DNA from 3 places in the Enterobacter wuhouensis genome. Region 2 is predicted to be linked to each of the others. Evidence: predicted binding sites of a transcription regulator. Region 2 holds the regulator's gene; each other region holds the start of a gene.
What was found. The regulator CRP, encoded in region 2, controls carbon source genes, mostly activating them, when cyclic AMP is high. The targets are predictions, from matches to a motif close to ATGTGANNNNNNTCACAT.

Region 1: the regulator CRP is predicted to act here: its motif matches at 1,371-1,388, upstream of VPX56_RS02825 (glycine dehydrogenase).
Region 3: the regulator CRP is predicted to act here: its motif matches at 1,331-1,348, upstream of cdd (cytidine deaminase).

Annotation. Positions count from the first base shown of each region.
Region 1 is NZ_CP142124.1:579,604-581,868, reverse strand. Features, by position in the region: gene VPX56_RS02840 (DUF4311 domain-containing protein) at 1-234, opposite strand, end outside; gene VPX56_RS02835 (DUF4312 family protein) at 257-556, opposite strand; gene VPX56_RS02830 (SFCGS family glycine-rich protein) at 559-921, opposite strand; gene VPX56_RS02825 (glycine dehydrogenase) at 932-1,270, opposite strand; gene VPX56_RS22995 (Hok/Gef family protein) at 1,570-1,842, shown strand; gene cybC (cytochrome b562) at 1,915-2,265, opposite strand, start outside.
Region 2 is NZ_CP142124.1:4,392,306-4,394,570, forward strand. Features, by position in the region: gene VPX56_RS21030 (phosphoribulokinase) at 1-42, shown strand, start outside; gene VPX56_RS21035 (OsmC family protein) at 129-533, opposite strand; gene crp (cAMP-activated global transcriptional regulator CRP) at 844-1,476, shown strand; gene VPX56_RS21045 (YccS/YhfK family putative transporter) at 1,533-2,265, shown strand, end outside.
Region 3 is NZ_CP142124.1:3,137,507-3,139,771, reverse strand. Features, by position in the region: gene sanA (outer membrane permeability protein SanA) at 1-261, opposite strand, end outside; gene cdd (cytidine deaminase) at 388-1,272, opposite strand; gene VPX56_RS15015 (CidB/LrgB family autolysis modulator) at 1,402-2,097, opposite strand; gene VPX56_RS15010 (CidA/LrgA family protein) at 2,094-2,265, opposite strand, start outside.

The sequences.
Region 1 (2,265 bases), 1.0 Mb from region 2:
CTGTGTGAAGGCACCTGCGGCCACGGAAGAGGCCCAGGCGTTAAAGAAGAAGCCTAACCCAAAGGAGAAGTGAGACGCCGGATCGCCTTCGCAGGAGTTCAGCTCCCCCAACGTACGAAACGCGCCCATACCCTGAGTGGTAGGCGCATGAAACATGCGTGCAGCCCCGGCTCCCACACCGACGCCAACGAGGCCGCCAATGATGAGCGATTTTATTAATATAATTAAGAACATCAGTCTGCCCTTTTATGAATAATCAGCGTTGCGTGACGAAATCCACCTGGTCAAGATTGATGGCGGTCACGTTGACGGTCACATCCAGCTCCACGCTGTAGGTGCGTCTTTCCCGGCGCAGAAAGAAGAACAGAAACGCTTCTTTTCGCACCGCTTCTTGCGCCTGAACAACCTGCACATCCTGTGGCTCAATACGCAGTAAGATATGCGGTGACGTTTTCATCACCGCGGCCTGAACGTGGTTGAGCGCGTCGGCAAAGGCGCGCGCTTTGGCGTCACCTTTGCCCTTCACTCTCACCGTGGTTGTGAACTGTTCTTTCATGCTTATGCGCCGTATTTCTTCTGCCACGCCTGCACCAGACGCTCGCCCAGCTCTTCTTTATCCATAAAGCCAAAGCCCAGCACGTTGCAGCCTTCGTTGATGGCGGTCACGCCCTCTTCCACGGAACGCATCCCGTATTTGGCCTTGTAGCCATATTTGGTTTGGGCCGTGATGGCACCCGCGCCGCCGCTGCCGCAGAAGGAGATGCCGAAGGTAGCGTTTTCCGCTTTCATCATGTCGCCCAGCTTCATATCCGCCGCCATGCCCGGTACAACCACCGCGCGTCCACCTGCTTTTTCCACACCGGCAGCCACTTTCTGACCTTTGCCCAGGCGATCGCCAATCACGACTGTAATCTGTTCCATGTGTTGCTCCTTAAAGGTTGTCTTTCGCGACTTCGAAGTGAACGGAGAGCAGCCAGGCTTCTTCATCTGGAAGATTGCCAAACTGCGCTACCACTTCACGGGCGAGTTGCATTGAATCGGGTGAAATTTCGTCGAACAGCTCCGCTTCAACCTCCGGCAGCGGCTCGCCGGTCACGGACCGGTGCGCCATCGCGCGAACGTGGGAGGTCAGCATCTGCTCCTGCACTGCATTAGGGATGATGTCGTGTCTGGCCAGCAGGGCATAAACCTGCTGCAGCATGGTGTTCGCGAGCTGCTCTGTTTGCTCCGCCTGTTCCCCAACGTCGTTCATTACCGCTCCGTTAATCACTGGTCTTACCCCGTTAATGGCTCTGGAATAAAACTAACGTTGCAGGGGAATTGTTTGTAGCGAGTTGTTTTCCACTTCGAAGTGGAAAGGCGAGCCGCAGCAGTGATCTGTGCCACATAAATGCGGTGAATCTGGATAAACCGCTGTATTTACGTGATGAATATCACGCTATTCAGCGGCAATGAACAGGCAAGCAGAGTCGAAAAGTTTCCGAGCAGGCTCGTAGAAATGTGACGTGGATAAGGTTTTCTTATGGGGATTCGCTAGAGTGGCTGCGGGTGCTTGAGACTGACCGTCTCATGCATGGGACGGAAAGTGGAAAGCCCCTACCTGAATTTAAATCAGGGCGGGGCCGTAAACGACACGTCCAACCGTGGAGTTCGCTACCTCGCCCGCTTTACAGCAAGGAGGCATCCATGAAACGCCAAAACCCAGGCACTGGAGTTTTGATGATTATTGCTTTGACAATAATCATCTTAACGCTGGTGACGCGGAAAACACTGTGCGAGATCAGTTTTCGAAACGATTCTTTTGCAGTGACAGCGAGGATGGATTGTCGCTCCGGTAAGTAGGGAGCAAGCATGCGCGGGGGTACAGAGCGTGCCCCCGCACACGGAGAAAGGACGTACAGCTCAGGCACCCAATTAACGATATTTTTTGTGGTAGGTGTTGCGCGTAGCCACGAACTGGTCGGCTGCTGCCTGGGCTTCCTTCACTTTGCCTTCGTTAGCCAGCTTCAGCGCGCCGTCGATCTGGCCAACCAGCACGTCAAAGCCGTGGCGATAGTCCTTCATCTCGGCGCTGTCTGCCGCTTTGCTTTCCAGCTTCGGCGGGGTCGCTTTTTGCGCGTCCAGCGCCGCTTCACGCATCTTCGTCAATGCGTCTTTCATCTCCGCCGCATTGTCGGTTTTTTGCACTACCTTCAGGTTTTCACTGAGGATGTCCATGTTGTCTTCAAGATCGGCGGCAAACGCAGACGAGCCAAGAACCAGCGT
Region 2 (2,265 bases):
CCGCTGGTCCAGCGACTGATGGAAGGGAAGCAGATCGCGTGAGTTGTTTTGCCCGGTGGCGCTGCGCTTACCGGGCCTACGGTCGTGCTTTTGTAGGGCGGGTCAGCGAAGCGCCACCCGCCAAAAGATTAAGCCTCGATCACCTCATACGAATGGGTGATTTTTACCGCTTTCTCCAGCATTAACGCCACAGAGCAGTATTTTTCCGCAGAAAGGTCTACGGCGCGTGATACCGCGGCATCTTTCAGCTCTTTACCGGTCACGATAAAGTGCAGATTAATATGCGTGAACAGGCGTGGCGCCTCTTCGCGACGTTCTGACGTGAGCTTCACTTCGCAGTCGGTCACATCGTGACGGCCTTTTTGCAGAATCGACACCACGTCAATCGCGCTGCATCCACCCGCCGCCATCAGCACCATTTCCATCGGGCTTGGGGCCTTGTCGCCGGAGTTACCGTCCATCAAAATCTGGTGCCCGGAAGCGGATTCGCCCAGGAACGTTAAACCTTCAACCCATTTCACACGCGCTTGCATATTCATTAACTCCAACGTTGCATTTTTGGTGACAGATTACGCGCGCGTTACATTTCTCGCAACGGAAGGCGACCTGCATCATGCTGAAGCGAGACACCAGGAGACACGCGGCAAAAGCTATGCTAAAACACTCTGGATGCTACAGTAATACATTGACGTTACACATGTATGCAGAGGACATCAAACTTTACTGGCTGCGAAAATTACGACAGCCGACTTCCCAGGGTATGGGTAAGAATTCGATTGCAACCCCAGAGTCCGGATGCATCTTATGACTCTGGTGACAGCTTATAACAGAGGATAACAGCGCATGGTGCTTGGCAAACCGCAAACAGACCCGACTCTCGAATGGTTCTTGTCTCATTGCCACATTCATAAGTACCCATCGAAAAGCACTCTGATTCACCAGGGTGAAAAAGCCGAGACGTTGTATTACATCGTTAAAGGCTCGGTGGCAGTGCTGATCAAAGATGAAGAAGGGAAAGAGATGATCCTTTCTTATCTGAACCAGGGCGATTTCATCGGCGAACTGGGCCTGTTTGAAGAAGGCCAGGAACGTAGCGCCTGGGTTCGTGCAAAGACAGCATGTGAAGTGGCTGAAATTTCTTACAAGAAGTTCCGTCAGCTGATTCAGGTTAATCCTGACATCCTGATGCGTCTCTCTTCCCAGATGGCGCGTCGCCTGCAGGTCACCTCTGAAAAAGTCGGTAACCTGGCGTTCCTGGACGTGACCGGTCGTATCGCACAGACCCTGCTGAACCTGGCGAAACAGCCAGACGCAATGACCCACCCGGACGGCATGCAAATTAAAATTACCCGTCAGGAAATCGGTCAGATCGTCGGTTGTTCCCGTGAAACAGTAGGCCGTATTCTGAAAATGCTGGAAGATCAGAACCTGATCTCCGCGCACGGTAAAACCATCGTGGTTTACGGAACCCGTTAATTCGGTCAAACGGCGTGCCATCTCAGGGTGGCACGCCGTTTTTGTCTCTATTCCCCATGTGGCGCAGGCTGATTTATCACCCGGAAGTTAACTACGCACTGCGACAAACGTTGGTGTTGTGCCTTCCCGTGGCCGTGGGCCTGATCCTCGGACATCTTCAGCAAGGCCTGCTGTTTTCCCTCGTGCCCGCCTGCTGCAACATCGCCGGTTTGGACACGCCGCATAAACGCTTTTTCAAGCGCCTGATTATCGGCGGCTGCCTGTTTGCCGGCTGTAGCCTTGCCGTACAGCTCCTGCTCGCCCGTGATATTCCGCTCCCGCTGATCCTGACCGTGCTGGCGATGACGCTCGGCGTAACGGCGGAGATCAGTTCGCTTCACGCGCGCCTGCTGCCCGCCTCGCTGATTGCCGCCATATTCACCCTGAGCCTCGCGGGGAATATGCCGATATGGGAACCGCTGCTCATCTACGCCCTCGGCACGCTGTGGTACGGGCTGTTTAACTGGTTCTGGTTCTGGCTGTGGCGGGAGCAGCCGCTGCGTGAATCCCTGAGCCTGCTCTACGTGCAGCTGGCGGATTACTGTGAAGCCAAATATACCCTGCTGACCCAGCACACCGATCCGGAGAAATCCCTTCCGCCGCTGCTGGCGCGCCAGCAAAAGGTGGTCGACCTGATCAGCCAGTGCTATCAGCAGCTGCACATGCTCGCCGCCAATAAAAACCACGAGTACAAGCGGCTGCTGCGCACCTTCCAGGTGGGGCTGGATCTGCAGGAGCATATCTCCGTGA
Region 3 (2,265 bases), 1.3 Mb from region 2:
CAGCAGCAGGTAATTCACCTTGCCGCTGTTATAGGCGTTCAGCGCGCCCTGAATGCGGTAGCGGTAATACTGATTGATGACGCCGGTGCGGTAATACTTGGCGGTGCCAAGCACCACGCCAACCTGGCGATAGGGCAGATCCTGGAGGTCATCAAAAATGTAGGGGGCCGTTTTCCAGCTCATCCAGCGGTCGAGGCCCAGCACGATCAACAGCAGTATGCCGATCAGGACAGACAGGCTGTAAAACACGCGCTTTAACATGCAGATGGCTCGTTCGTGGATGAAAGTTTACTCAGGCTACTGTACCCGCCTGGTTAGCGCAAGAAACGGTGAATCAACTGAGGGCTTTTTCAGCAAACGGGCGGGCATTTCTGCCCGCCGGAAGGTTCAGGCAAGCAGCACGCGGTCGATTGTGGTGCAGCCCAGCGCTTTCAGCGTCGCGGCGGTGGCGTCCCACTGGATCAGCGGTGCATCGGCAATTTCTGCCAGAATCGCGCGCTGAATGTCAGGATAGTCGTAGCCGTTCAGGCTCAACAGGTTGAGTGCGCCCTGCAGCGGCGGCAGCGTCGGGTTGAACGCGGCGTTCTCCGCATAGCTGCCGGTGAAGATACGACCGTCGCGGCACTGCAGCGCAACGCCGCTCGGCGATTTGCTGTACGGCGTGTGGCTCTTGTTGGCGGCGGTGATGGCGGCCTGGCTCAGATCATCGCCGGACAGGGCGAAACCGTGATCCTGTTCGTCCATCAGCAGCGTTTTGATCTCGAGATCTTTCGGGCCGAAGGCGTCCGGCAGATAGTCGCCCAGCGTATGCGGCGCGCGGCCCGGCAGGTTGATGCGCAGCTGCAGCCCGCTGTTCAGCTCGTTCATAAACTGGCGGCAGTGGCCGCACGGGGTGTAGTTAACGGTAATCGCGCTCAGCGCTTTTTCACCGCGCAGCCAGGCGTGGCTGATGGCGCTCTGCTCGGCGTGAACGGTTTGCTGCATGGTCGCACCGAGGAACTCCATATTTCCGCCGAAGTACCAGGTTCCGCTTACGCCGCGTGCAATGGCACCGACGTTAAAGTGGGAAAGATCTGCCCGGGCGCAGGCGGCGGCCAGCGGCAGGAGTGCGAATGCCAGCGCGTCTTCGTCCAGTCCCGTTGCCTGTTTCAGCGTCGTGACCTGCTCCGCCGTCAGCAGGGCGGGGAAATGCGCATCCGCCAGAACCGGAGCCAGGGCTGATTGCAAATTCTCTGCGAGCTGGGCGAAAGCAGTTTGAAAACGTGGATGCATGGCGTGTGCCTCATGAAGGTTAATGGATCGGTAGTGTACGGAGCCGTTAGGGCTTTATATGTGATCCACTTCTCATTATGTATGCAACTTATGAAAACAAAATGAAATTTGCGCGACGCATCGCAAATTTTAGCCCATTACCGCCAGAATTATCGGGAACACAAACGGCGCAATCAGGGAGGTGATAATCCCGCAGATCACCAGCGCCAGCGAGCTAAACGCCCCTTCCTGATAATCCACTTCGGCGCAGCGCGCGGTGCCGAGCGCGTGGGATGCCGTTCCCATTGCCAGACCGCGGGCGGCTTTGGTGCGAATTTTCATCAGATTCAGCAGGGTATGGCCAAACACCGCGCCCAGGATACCGACGAAAATCACGCACATAGCGCTGATCGCGGGAATACCGCCGATGCTGCCGCCCACGGCCATTGCAATCGGCGTAGTAACGGACTTCGGCAGGATAGAGGCCGCAATTTGCGGCGACGCGCCCATCAGCAGCGCCACCGAGGTTCCGGTGACCATCGCCACCAGGCTGCCGATAAAGCAAATGGTGATGATGGACTTCCAGCGGGCGCGGATCTGGTGCAGCTGTTCATATAAAGGAAACGCCAGCGCCACCACGGCAGGCTGCAGCAGATCGTTTAAAATTTTGCTCCCGGCAAAGTAGCGCTCGTAGGGAATGCCGGTGAGGAGCAGGAAAGGAATAATGACCACCATCGCCACCAGCAGCGGGTTGAGCAACGGCATCTTAAAACGGATAGCGAGCCTGCGTGCGGCAAAGAATACCACCAGGGTTAACGGCAGCGACCACCAGATATTAGCCATCATTTTTTTGTTTTCTCCCCGACGACTTTACGTTCGCCATGCACGATATGCGAACTCCAGCTCACCACCAGGAACACCACCAGCGTACTGACCGCGCAGGAGACGACAATCGGGCCGAACTGCGCTTTAAGCACATCGTAATACTGCATGACCCCCACGCCGATGGGCACG